Regions from separate parts of the Paenibacillus sp. HJGM_3 genome, predicted to be linked through region 3. Evidence: riboswitches for the same ligand, from Rfam matches in the RefSeq annotation. Region 3 holds a riboswitch; each other region holds the start of a gene.
The links. A riboswitch is a leader RNA that binds a small molecule or an ion and turns the genes downstream of it on or off. The one in region 3 is predicted to bind ZMP and ZTP.
Positions count from the first base shown of each region.

Region 1: another riboswitch for ZMP and ZTP. It lies ahead of ACI5FR_RS20710 (bifunctional 5,10-methylenetetrahydrofolate dehydrogenase/5,10-methenyltetrahydrofolate cyclohydrolase); the one in region 3 lies ahead of ACI5FR_RS02715 (phosphoribosylaminoimidazolesuccinocarboxamide synthase).
Region 2: another riboswitch for ZMP and ZTP. It lies ahead of rpiB (ribose 5-phosphate isomerase B); the one in region 3 lies ahead of ACI5FR_RS02715 (phosphoribosylaminoimidazolesuccinocarboxamide synthase).

Region 1 is NZ_JBJGED010000019.1:146,198-150,404, reverse strand. Features, by position in the region: gene ACI5FR_RS20720 (sugar phosphate isomerase/epimerase) at 1-429, opposite strand, end outside; gene ACI5FR_RS20715 (cyclodeaminase/cyclohydrolase family protein) at 514-1,173, opposite strand; gene ACI5FR_RS20710 (bifunctional 5,10-methylenetetrahydrofolate dehydrogenase/5,10-methenyltetrahydrofolate cyclohydrolase) at 1,170-2,039, opposite strand; ZMP/ZTP riboswitch at 2,133-2,213, opposite strand; gene ACI5FR_RS20705 (MFS transporter) at 2,357-3,607, shown strand; gene ACI5FR_RS20700 (C39 family peptidase) at 3,659-4,207, opposite strand, start outside.
Region 2 is NZ_JBJGED010000016.1:145,684-149,890, forward strand. Features, by position in the region: gene ACI5FR_RS18500 (serine hydroxymethyltransferase) at 1-1,165, opposite strand, end outside; gene ACI5FR_RS18505 (TIGR01440 family protein) at 1,202-1,768, opposite strand; gene rpiB (ribose 5-phosphate isomerase B) at 1,792-2,250, opposite strand; ZMP/ZTP riboswitch at 2,343-2,423, opposite strand; gene ACI5FR_RS18515 (low molecular weight protein arginine phosphatase) at 2,515-3,102, opposite strand; gene ACI5FR_RS18520 (manganese efflux pump MntP) at 3,117-3,689, opposite strand; gene ACI5FR_RS18525 (L-threonylcarbamoyladenylate synthase) at 3,777-4,207, opposite strand, start outside.
Region 3 is NZ_JBJGED010000002.1:75,157-79,363, forward strand. Features, by position in the region: gene ACI5FR_RS02705 (creatininase family protein) at 1-181, shown strand, start outside; gene ACI5FR_RS02710 (RidA family protein) at 207-578, shown strand; ZMP/ZTP riboswitch at 1,474-1,552, shown strand; gene ACI5FR_RS02715 (phosphoribosylaminoimidazolesuccinocarboxamide synthase) at 1,613-2,581, shown strand; gene ACI5FR_RS02720 (Crp/Fnr family transcriptional regulator) at 2,884-3,591, shown strand; gene ACI5FR_RS02725 (peroxiredoxin family protein) at 3,667-4,207, shown strand, end outside.

The DNA of each region.
Region 1 (4,207 bases), on a different contig from region 3:
TGTATATTCCTGGAACGGGCTGTCTCTCCAATGATCCATGGAATAGTGCTCGAACTGAGGGAGACGCCGCATGTAAGCTTCGTCCTGCAGGCTCGGAAAGATCGAAGGATACGGATAATGCAGGAGCAAATAGTTCGCCCCGAACCGCCTCGCGACCGCTGCTTCCTCCGCGAGCCGCGCGAATCCCGCTTCGCGATCCGCCGCTTCCAAGGAGGTGATGGCCGGCAGCGAATACCCTTGTCCGCCCAGCACAGGCGTATGGATGCCGTAGCCGAGCCCCTTCGCCTCCACGAATGCATGCAGCTCTTCCATCTGCTCCAGGCTTCGGAATTGCGACACTTCGAGTCCTGTTATCCGCTCCGTAGTGTAAGCTTCCCAATGCGCCGGGTCCAACCCGTTCCACATGCCCATTTGCAATCTTCGGTTCAATGTGCTTCCCCTCTCTCATCTCTCTGAAAGTCAATATGAACTCAGATTAGCACAAATTGGGGGACTTTCCTCCTCTTTTTGTGGCTATTCCCGGATGCGCTTGCGGACTGCGTCTACGGCGGCGACCTTCCTCTCCGCGATCCGGCTCATCCATTCCCGGCTCGCCCGATCGTATTCGTCCCGCCGTTCGGACGGGGACATGGCCGCGAGGTTGATCTCGACCGTGAGCAGCGCCGATTCTGCGGCCGCCTCGAACAAGACCGCTCCGATGCCTAGATCGGAGATCACGTTCTTGTTCGCGTACGGGGCGAGCTCACAGGCGATGCCAAGCGCCTCCGCACATGCCTCCATCAGCCGGAGCGGGATGGCGACGGCTTCGTGCGACGCCTCCTCGATCGCGTGCCGTCGAGCCGCCTTCTGCTCGTCGGTATCCTTCGCCAGCCGGATCGCCGCCATGTACCGCTCGAAGGAGACGATGTCCGCCTCGAGCAGATCCTCGCACATCGTGGACATCTCGCGCAGCCGGGCCAAGACGGACTCGACCTCGTCCGCCACATCGGCATACTTCGCGCCCTTGGTGAAATTAGCCGCCATGGAAGCCATCGCCGCACCGAGCGCCCCGACGAGCGCGGCGACGCTGCCGCCGCCCGGCGTAGGCTTCGCAGCCCCGGCTTCCTCCAGAAATTCCTTGATCGTGCTGTCCCACGCCGGCTTGCGGCCGGCTTCCTGATCGTTCGTGCTCATAGATGTCCCTCCTTCTGTCCCGCTGCCCGCTGCAGCTCGTAAGCCTTGTAGACGTTGTCGAACAGCAGCGCCGTTGTAAGCGTCCCGATCCCGCCCGGCGTCGGAGTGAATGCCGCGGCCATCGCGCCGGCGTCCGGATCGACATCGCCCGCGATCGTACCGTCGGGCCGCTCGTTCATCCCGGCATCGATTAGGACGAGCTCCGGATGTATCATGCCGCTCGTCACGAGACCGCCGAACCCGACCGCCACGAAGGCGATCTCGGCATGGGCGAGATGCTGCTTCAGGTCGCGGGTGCGGGAATGGCATACGGTGACGGTCGCCTGCTCCCGCTGCAGCAGGTGGAACAGCGGCATCCCGACCGTCTTCCCGCGCCCGACGAGCGTCACGTTGCTGCCGGAGAGCGAGTAGCCGTAGTGTTTGGCGAGGCGAATGCACGCTTGCGGCGTAGCGGGGACGAGTCCCGGCGCGCCTGTGAGCAGCGCGAGCTTGCTCGCCGGCGTCACGCCGTCCACGTCCTTCAGAGGCTCGATCGCCTCGGTAATCCGGCTCGTGGACAGATGCTTCGGCAGCGGCAGCTCCAGCATGATGCCATGCACGGCCGGATCGGCATTGAGCCCTGCGATGCAAGCGAGCAAGTCCGCCTCCGTGCAGTCGGCGGCAAATTCATATAGGCGGAACCCGATTCCGATCCGTTCCGCCACCTTGCGCTTCGCCTGCACGTAGTAGGCCGACGCCGGGTCCCCCGTCACCGTTACGACCGCGAGCTGCAAGGCTTCGCCGTCCGCCCGGAGCGTCTCCGTCCGCTGCGCCAGCTCCGCGTACACTTCGTCCGCAACCGGCTTGCCCTTCAACAGTTTGCTCATCTTTTTCGTCTCCTTCCACATTGAAAAACAAAAAACATTCGGCGCTGATCCATCGGACGAGACCAAACTCTCCCCGCAATCGATCAATTCCAAATGCTTCACCCAGGCGAACGGCATATATGACAATCCGGGCTCCCTCGTGGTGCTCCACGCTCGCCAGTTACCCGAACCGGACAGTCAAGCTCCGTGTGCCGGCACGCGGAACTTTCAAGGCGCGAAGGCGGTCAACGGAGGGCTGATACTTGCATCTTACCAAATGGTTTATGTGTTTGTCCAAACAAAGTGATATAATATTGCAATATTAGGAGGGAGTCCAAATGGGAAATTGGAAAGCGAATTTGGCGGTCCTCTGGTTCGGCCAATTCCTCGTCATGGGCGGCATGACGATGGTCATTCCGTTCTTGCCGCTATTCATCCAGGAGCTCGGGATCACCGAGCCGCACAAGGTGTCGATGTGGGCGGGCGTCATCTTCGCCGGGAACTTCATTACGTCGTTCTTCTTCCAGCCGCTGTGGGGGAAGCTCGCCGACCGGTACGGCCGCAAAATGATGCTGCTTCGTTCCGGCTTCGGCATGGCGATCGTGATGACGCTCATGGGCTTCTCGGGCAACGTGTGGCACCTGCTCCTGCTCCGCGTCCTGAACGGCACGATCTCCGGGTATGTGCCCGCCGCGACGGCCCTGATGTCCGCCACCACACCGAAGAGCCGCATGGGCTTCGCCATGGGTACGCTGCAGTCCGGCGGCGTGGCGGGTACCATCCTCGGCCCGCTGATCGGCGGCCTGCTCGCGGAGTGGATCGGCTTCCGCCCGATCTTTTACATCACCGGCTCCTTGTTGTTCATCGCATCGCTCCTGGCCTTGTTCATCGTGAAGGAATCGTTCAACGCCAAGGAAGCGGCGAAGAAGCCGAGCGTCTCCGTGGTGGAAGGGTTCAAGACGCTGGGACGCATTCCCCAGCTGCCCGCGCTATTCACCGTGACGGTGCTCATCCAGTTCGCAATGCTCAGCTCGATGCCGCTCATGCCGATCTTCGTGCAGGAGCTGCATGGACCCGGGGCTTACCTGGCGTTCTATGCCGGTCTCGTCGGCTCGATCACCGGCTTCTCGAACATGATCGCCTCGCCGCTGCTCGGCCGCTTGGGGGATCGGATCGGCCAGTCCAAAATATTGATGATTTCGCTGATCGGAGCCGGGCTGCTCTTCATCCCGCAGGCGCTCGTGCACAACATATGGCAGCTGTTCACGATCCGGTTCATCCTCGGGATGTTCATGGGCGGGCTGTTGCCTTCGGTCAACGCGCTGATTCGCAAGTACACGCCGGACGGGATGGAGAGCCGCGCTTACGGATTCAACAGCAGCTTCCTCTCCCTCGGCAACATGATCGGCCCTGTAGTCGGCGGATTCTTGTCCGGATTCATCGGCATCCGAGGCATCTTCTACATCGCGAGCGCGCTCTTGATGCTGAACGCCGTCTGGGTGTGGAAGACGCTGATTCGCCTAAGGGTGCTGGCCCCGAAACCGGACACGTTGCCCGAACCGCGTCCTGAGCCAAAGCCCGCTAAATGACAATAACCTGATCGGCGTTTGGGCCGATCAGGTTATTTGTCGTTCGGGCTGCTAGCTCTGATAGGTGAGTGCCATCCGCCCCATCTGTTCCCACGCTACGATGAACGACGACTTGGGCACCTTTTGCGCCTGGATGTTCTCGAACGGGTTGTTCACATACACTGACTCCTCATCGAATCCGACAAGCAGCACGCAATGCTCCTGGAATGTCGCCGATACCTCCTTGCCTTCCGGCGTCTTCCATGTCGTCCAGGCATCGCTCTGCTCGAACGAGGCTATATTCCAGATGACGACCGGCTTCCCGTCAGTCACCGCACGCTCGATCTCGCTGAAGTCAAGACCTGTTAGGTCGAGCGAGCCAGGTGTGTACACTTGCTCGAGCAGATGCGCGAGCGGCTTCACATAGACGGCGTAGCCCAGTTCGTTCCCATAAATATCGCCGACGAACCCGATGTCGGGATCTCCCCATACGGCGATATTGCCGTCCTCGTCGAACTCCGGCGATGTCTCGTCCTTCGGCAGCATCGACGCCAGGTCGAGCTTGTCGATCGGCTGCTGGAGGTAGGCGAGCAGCATCGCGAGACTCGTAATCTCGCAGCC
Region 2 (4,207 bases), on a different contig from region 3:
CCTTCGGGCTCTTCAGCGTCATCGCGATGATCTTGGCGATCTGCTTCATCGCGGCCGCGTCCATGCCCCGGCTCGTAGCGGCCGGCGTCCCGATCCGGATGCCGCTCGTGATGAACGGGCTCGTCGGATCGAACGGAATCGCGTTCTTGTTCACCGTCACGCCAACTTCGTCGAGCACATGCTCGGCGTCCTTGCCGGTGATGTTGATGCTGCGGAGGTCTACTAGCATCAAGTGGTTGTCGGTGCCGCCGGAGACGATGTTCAGGCCCTCGGCCATCAGCCCTTCGGCCAACACTTGGGCGTTGCCGATCACGTTCTTCGAGTAGGTCGCGAATTCAGGCTGCAGCGCTTCGCCGAACGATACCGCTTTGCCGGCGATGACGTGCATGAGCGGACCGCCTTGCGAGCCCGGGAACACGGCCTTGTCGATCGCTTGCGCCCACGCCTTGCGGCACAAGATCATCCCGCCGCGCGGCCCGCGCAGCGTCTTGTGCGTCGTCGTCGTCACGAAATGCGCGTACGGGACCGGGCTTGGGTGCAGGCCGGTGGCCACCAGACCGGCGATGTGCGCCATGTCTACCATGAACAGCGCGCCTACATCGTTCGCAATTTGGCCCAGAGCCGCGAAATCGATAATACGCGGATAAGCGCTAGCGCCGGCTACGATCAAGCGAGGCTTGTGCTTGAACGCGAGCTTGCGCACTTCGTCATAGTCGATGCGGAAGTCTTTCTCGCTTACCCCGTAAGCGACGAAGTTGTAGAGCAGGCCGGAAGCGTTCACCGGACTGCCGTGCGTCAAGTGGCCTCCGTGGGCCAAGTTCATCCCGAGCACGGTATCGCCGGGCTGCAGGGCGGCCAAGTAAACAGCCATGTTCGCTTGCGCGCCCGAGTGAGGCTGCACGTTCACGTGCTCCGCGCCGAACAGTTCCTTGGCCCGGTCGCGGGCGATCGTTTCGACGATGTCCACATACTCGCAGCCGCCGTAGTAGCGCTTGCCGGGATAGCCTTCGGCGTATTTGTTCGTCAAGACCGTGCCCATCGCTTCCATAACCGCTTCGCTGACGAAGTTCTCCGATGCGATCAGTTCGATTTTATCTTGCTGCCGGCCGCGTTCCAGTTGAATGGCTTCCATAATTTTCGGGTCGCTTTTGCGCAAATGTTCCATGAGTCCGATTCCTCCCGGGATAAGTAAATAGTTGAATTATTGATAAACCGCCCGGACGCCGCCGATCAGCTTAGGCCGGGTATAGGCCATCGTCACGTGCGCCTGTCCGATCGTGCGGATCGAGGGACGTACCGGGACCGCGACACGACGCAAATGCATACCGATGAACGTATCGCCGATATCGACGCCGGCATGGGCTTGGATCGACTCCACGACGCAGGGATTCGATAGATGCCGGTACGCATACGCCGCCATCGAGCCGCCCGCTTGGCGTACGGGGACGACGGTCACTTCCTCAAGCGTCGGGTTGGAGTCGAGCAGCTCACGCTCCACCACCAACGCCCGATTCAGATGCTCGCAGCATTGATAGGCGGGCTGAAACCCGACCTCGCCCCGCACTTGCTCGACTGCGCGGAAGATCGCTTCTGCGACATCCTCGGTCCCGGCCGTGCCGATCCGCTGGCCGACGACCTCGCTCGTGCTCGTGCCGATGACGACCACCTGGCCGCGGCGGATGTTACCCGCCTGCACGAGCTCGCGCAAAATCTGCTCCACGTCCGCCGTGATGTCGGCGGCTTGCAGCTCATTCGATTGCTTAGACATTTCCTGATCACCCCAAGCTTGAATTAAGGATGAATGGCGAATTTGTCTTCCATTTCTTTGATTTTCCGAATCCGGTTGGCGTGCCGCGGGCCTTCGGAGAACGGCGTGTCCAGCCAAATCTTGATGATCTCAAGGGCGACTCCCGGTCCAATGACCCGTTCTCCCATTGCCAAGACATTCGAGTCGTTGTGCTCCCGTGTTGCTTTGGCCGAGAACAGATCATGCACCAAGGCACAGCGAATGCCCGGCACCTTGTTCGCCGCGATCGTCATGCCGATGCCCGTGCCGCAGATGAGAATGCCCCGGTCGGCTTGACCGCTCGCCACTTGCTCGCAGACGGGCAGCGCATAGTCCGGGTAATCGATCGAATCGGCGCAATGGCAGCCGAAATCTTCCACATCATGTCCCGCTTCCTTCAAATAAGCGATCACGTCGTCCTTTAGCCGAAAGCCGGCATGGTCCGCCCCAATTGCGATTTTCATACGATTACTCCTCCTTCCAATCTACCTGTAGTATAACCGAAACAAGGCCCAAGATGAAAAAAAGAGCAGGCGATCGTCCGAAAACGATCGTTGCTCTTTGCCCAGGCGACCGGCCGTATGCCTCGATGCTCCATTGGGGTCCTCCCCGATTGTCGCCAGTTACACCGAGTCCAACATCTTATCTTCATCATACCTCAATCGCCTTATAGTGTAAAGGGTCTACCGCCTAGGCGGCCGCCCCGCTCGGATGCCGCCGTTTCCCGCTCACCGCATGGAATCGAGCTTCTCGATCAGCTTGCGCAGGGCGCTCTCGATCTCCTCCGCGCACGCTTCGTACTCCATCAGCGATCCGCCGAACGGGTCCTGAATATCCATGCTCGGCAGCTGCCGTTCCAGCTCCTCCAGCCGGTCGAGCTCCTGCTCCTCGATTCGCTCCATGAGCGCTTGCTTCACGAGCAGCTCGGACATAAGCTCTCCCCGCTCCGACAGGAGCCGCATCAAGCCCGGATCGTCCATCACGAATTCTTTGAGCGTGAACACTTTGTCCAGCGCTTCGGGAAACCGGGAGAGCACCGCTTGCTTATGGGAACCCGTCATCGTAAGAATCAAGTCCGCCCATTCGACCCAATCGGCCTTCAGACTGTCGGACCGCCGCTTGTCCACGCCGCCCTTGCGGCTCAGAACCGTCGCGGCATGCTGGGACACCGGGGACCCGCCATTCGTGGACACGCCGGCCGATCGTGCTTCCCAATTGCCCTGCCTCGACTTCGTCAGCACGTGGAACAGGCCTTCCGCCATCGGGCTTCGGCACGTATTCCCGGTGCATACGAACAAAATCCGCTGAACGCTCATCCCACCCCACCCTTTCAAAATAGAAATCGGATGCCGAACGCGACCAGGATGAGGCCCCCGATCGCTTCGCCGTATCGGCCCGTCCACCGTCCGGCGTTGCGGCCGAGCAGCAAGCCCGCGATGGACATGATTCCGCCGAATAAGCCGAACATGAGCACGGTCAAAGCAATATCGGTAGCGAACAACCCTAGCGATACGCCCACCGACATCGAATCGATGCTGACGCTGATCGCGAACAACAGGACGCCCCACAGCGTTCTATAGTCGAACGCCGTGATGGACGTCGTATGAAAGGCGCTGTAGATCATATGGCCTCCGAGGAGAAGCAGCAGCCCGCCTCCGGCCAGGAGCGCTACGTCTCCCAGCAGGGCGCTGGCATACTGGCCCATGAACATCCCCGTTAATGGCATCATAACATGGAACAGCGCAATGACCAAACTGATGCGGAGGATATGCAGCAGGCGGATGCCCTGCAACCCGATGCCAATCCCGAGGGAGAAGGCGTCCATGCCCAAGGCGAAGGCCATCATGCAAATCGTAATGAATTGCCCGGCATGTGCCGAGGCGTTAATGGTAACGGCGGTCATGGAATCTCCCCCACATCCTTGTCCTGCACTTCTTAACCAACATATGCGGACAAGTGGGGAAACATGTACACGACAGCAGCCGATCCGTCAGGCGTCGACCAGTCGGCCGCCCGCCGCCTTCAGCATGCGGTTCATAAGCGCCGCACCCAACCCTTCCTCCGGGTACGTCTCCGCCCAGATGGCGGTGACGCCCGCTTCGTCGAACCGCCGCAGGGCGGCGTACAGGCTGTGTGCGGCCGCTTCGAGGTCGTCGGCGCTGCCGCAGGCGAGCACGAGATCGGCGTCGAAGAGCGGCGCCCGCTCCCGCGTCGTCAGGATGCCGGTGCGGTCCCCGACGCGGCGCGCTTCGTTCACACGCGCCTGAATCCACGCGACGGCGGCGTCCGTCGCCGCGGGGTTGGCTGCGCCGCCGGCAGGCGGCTGCGTGCGCACGAGCGTCATCGCGCCCCGCGGCGCGTAGTGCGCGTACTTCACGCCGGGCGACTTCGGCGTGTAGGCCGCCGCGTCGCCGGGCGACG
Region 3 (4,207 bases):
GTTTAACAGCGGCATTCCCGGTTTTATCGGCAAGCACGGCATGCTGACCGGCTATGACGGCTATACCGATGCGGCCAACCTGGCTACGGAAGAGAAAGGTAGAGCGTATTTGAATGCGATCGTGACCTCATTATCGGATTGGCTGCATCAAGTCACCCAAACCATGAGCCAGGGAGAATGAAATTCCCTACATTTGGAGGCGAATGATGAAAAGAGAAATCGAGACTGGGCCACAAACCGATAAGCCGTTTTCCTCCGGGATCGAGACGGAATCGCTGATCTTCGTTTCCGGTCAGGGAGGGATCCAAAACGGGAAAGTCGTTGGGAGCGATCTGGAGTCCCAAACGATCCAAACGCTAGAAAACGTCCGTGCGGTACTGAAAGCAGCCGGGCTTGATTTCGACAACGTCGTCAAGGTAAATGTCTACTTGTCGGATCGCGGCTTATATAAGGATTTCAATGAAATTTACGAGCGCTATTTTTCTAAGCCATATCCGAGTCGAACGACCGTATATTGCGACCTGAACTATGATTTGCTGGTGGAGATCGATGCCATTGCCGTGAAAACGGGGAGGTGATCGGACGGTGGAGTGCGAAATTCTAATTCAAGACGGAACGGTTGTAGACGGAACAGGCCGAAAGCGGTAAAATGTGGCGATCGGATCGGAGCAGGATCGTTGCCGTCGGGGATACGGCCGGCATCACGGCTGCAAGAACGGTGAATGCAGAGGGTTTTTGTGTAGCAGGCACCGAGCTTCATCGATGTACACGTTCATTCCGAGAAGGTGCTTACCGGCGGAAGGGACCGCTGGGCAGGTATTCGCCAAGGCGTAACGACGCAGTTCCTCGCACCGGAAGGGTTTTCTTGGTGTCATTAGAACGGTCGACTGCGCGAAGAGATGAGACAATACCTTGAGGTCTTTTACGGGATGACCTCTGTGGATTGGGGCGGTGAATCCGTGTCCGATTTTCTTTCAGAGCTGTTCCTGAAAAGGTCGAGCCGTTTGGCTACCTCCAGACCACCAGGTAACGGTCCTGCACAAAACAACCCCCAATCAAATCATTTGATTGGGGGTTGTTTTGTGTCATTGAACAGCGAAATTGTGGGATGACAAGAACTTTATCCCATTCCCGAATTTGACAAGAACTTGACCCCATTTCCGACAATAGTAGGGAGGAGAGGTGTCGGAAGACAAGAACATGGTTACATTAAAGGTCGCGAATTCCGCGGCTTTTGTTTTTATGTCCCCAAGTTCTTGTCATTAACCGATGACAAGAACTTGGGGACATTCCCGACGACAAGATTGGAAATCGCCCAAAGAACTGAAATCTAGAGTGTCGGATGAACATATTTGGTTGTATCACGGGCTTGCCATTAAGCAAACGGGCAAGATAGATCCAATAAGCACAATGTAAAAATTAACAAAAACAGTATTGGAAATAATGGAATTGTCTGATATTATAGGATTGTATTTAAATATGTGTGACTGGCGTAACGTAGGTAACTACGGGGGAGCACATATTTCATAAGCCGTACGCCTGGGCAAAGTATTTGATCTCAGATCAGATGCTTTTTTTTTATTTTATTTATTGAAAGGTCAGGTGGGCTTGCATGATATCCAAAGAAACTATCCAAAAAAACCTAAAGAACTGTCTCGATGACACCTCATTTCTGAATGTACCCGGGTTCAGACGAGATAAAGTTCGCGACACATATGATCTGGGTGATTCGCTACTCCTTATCACCACAGACCGCCAAAGCGCATTTGACAGGATTCTTGCCAATATTCCGTTTAAAGGCCAAGTATTAAACCAGCTTAGCGCTTTTTGGTTTGAAAACACCTCGGACATAGTAAGGAACCACGTTATAGAAATCCCGGACCCGAATGTGACTATAGGAAAAAAATGCACGGTAATTCCGGTAGAATTCGTAATGCGAGGCTATCTTACGGGCTCGACTGATACCTCGGCTTGGGTCCAATATTCACAAGGCATCCGAGACATCTGTGGCAACATCCTACCCGATGGAATGAAGAAAAATCAGAGGTTTGAGAAACCGATCCTGACCCCGGCAAAGAAATCAGCAGCACATGACGAGTCGATGTCAGCTGCTCAACTCGTTGACGAAGGCCTAATCGACCAAGAGACCTGGGGGTATTTGCAAAAAATCGCGTTCTCGCTCTTTGCCAGGGGCACAGAGATCGCAGCTAGGAACGGATTAATCCTTGTAGATACCAAATATGAATTCGGTATTGATGACAAAGGAGAGATTCTTCTCATCGACGAGATACATACTCCCGATTCTTCCCGCTATTGGATTAAAGAGACATTTGAATCGAGGTTAGCCGAGGGCAAGGAACCCGAGAATATCGACAAAGAATTCCTGCGACTTTGGTTCAGGGAGCATTGCGACCCCTATAAAGAAAAAATCCTGCCGTCCGCACCTGATGACCTTATCATTGAACTGTCGCATCGTTATATCCGCCTCTTCGAAATGATCACCGGCAAGGAATTTGCCGTCGACGGCACGCATTCTGAAAAGGAACGGCTTCAAAAGAACTTAAATGCTTATCTATTCTAAGCGACATTAACCAGACAGGTGTAATTCGAATGCGCTCATGGTTGCCGCAAGGCCAGCTATCGAATCAAGACTCTGATTGAACTAAAGGACATTATCCTGAATGTAACCTGAGAGAGCATTCGCCAGCGTGTTCCGTACTCGACTGGATTAAGCTAAAAGGCACGATAGTTTAACGTTAAATAAGACGAAGCTGCCGGCAGGAACGGGCAGCTTCATTGCTAACGGGAGGTTAGTGTGGTAAATATGATATAATTTACAACATTACTGTGGAGAACGAGTGACCACGAGGAAAAGATTTGGGAATGAAGAAGTACGAATTAAAGGATGGGGAACGGAGCATGACTTCAATCGTCACGGATAAGCAGGTGCTGGAAGTTTTACCATATTTGCGGGCTGTTTGCCCCGAGGATTGGGCGGAAGCACAGCCAGAAGTGAGGAGATTCCCAGCCAAGTCGCGTCTCTTCCAGAGGGAGGAAGCCACGTCCTTCGGTATGTTTTTGCTAAGCGGCATCGCCCGTATCAGCCAGATCGGGGAGGATGGGAGCGAGTGGGTCGTCAATAAACTTACCCCCGGCGAAATTTGCGCTCTCCTTGTGATAAGTGGACTGAGCGGGCGTGACTACCCCGCCGCCATTGAGGCCGAGACAGAGGTCGAGGCGTTGTTTGTTACCAAACTAAGCTTCCTCCGCTGGGTGCAGGAATACGAGCCGATCCGTAGAACAGTGTTCGGCAGCCTTCTCGATGGCATTATGCGTATGGGCGAACAGCTCCAAACGAGGCAGACTAAACCGCTTGACATGCGGCTGGTAGAAGCACTGCTGAGTTCCACGTCGGAGTGTCATCCGCTGCTACAAATGACGCATAATGAGCTTGCCGCCGAGATCGGCACCGCCCGTGAAGTCGTGAGCCGCGCGCTGCGGCGATATCATCGGCAGGGGTGGGTGGAGACAGGACGAGGTTGGGTACGGATCACACGCCGCAATGAATTGGAAGCGCTAATTGGTGACTAGGTCACAGAAGCGGTGCCACTCTTCCTGATATAGTGGAGAAGTAAATCAATTTCCCTTGTACAGGAGGAATCACCGATGATTCGCCAGCTTCAGCAGGGTATGATTGCCCCAGCGTTCCGTACCGTCGATCTCTATGGCAATCCCATATCGCTTGAAAGTTTTCGCGGCCACAAAGTACTGCTCGCTTTTTTACGTTTCTCTGCCTGTGCCGTTTGTAATTTGCGTGTGCATCATTTTATTGGTCGCTATCCGGGTTGGCAGCGCCAAGGCATGGACATCGTCGCTGTCTTCGAATCGCCGGAGGCGAATATGCGGAGATATGTAGGCGCCCAAAACGCTTCGTTCCCGCTCGTCGCCGACCCGAAAGCGCAATTATACGAGTTATACGGTGTCGAGACATCCGAAGAGAAAGTACACGCGACAATGGCCGATGCGAACACGAAGTCGTTTGTCGCCGATGCGGTCGCTGCCGGCTTTGCTCTTACTCCGGAGGAAGGTTCGAACTTCAACCGGATACCTGCCGAATTTTTGATTGACGAACGAGGTATCGTACGGTTGGCGCATTACAGCCGCATCATTACCGATCATCTCCCGCTTTCAGCGATCGACAGCTTCG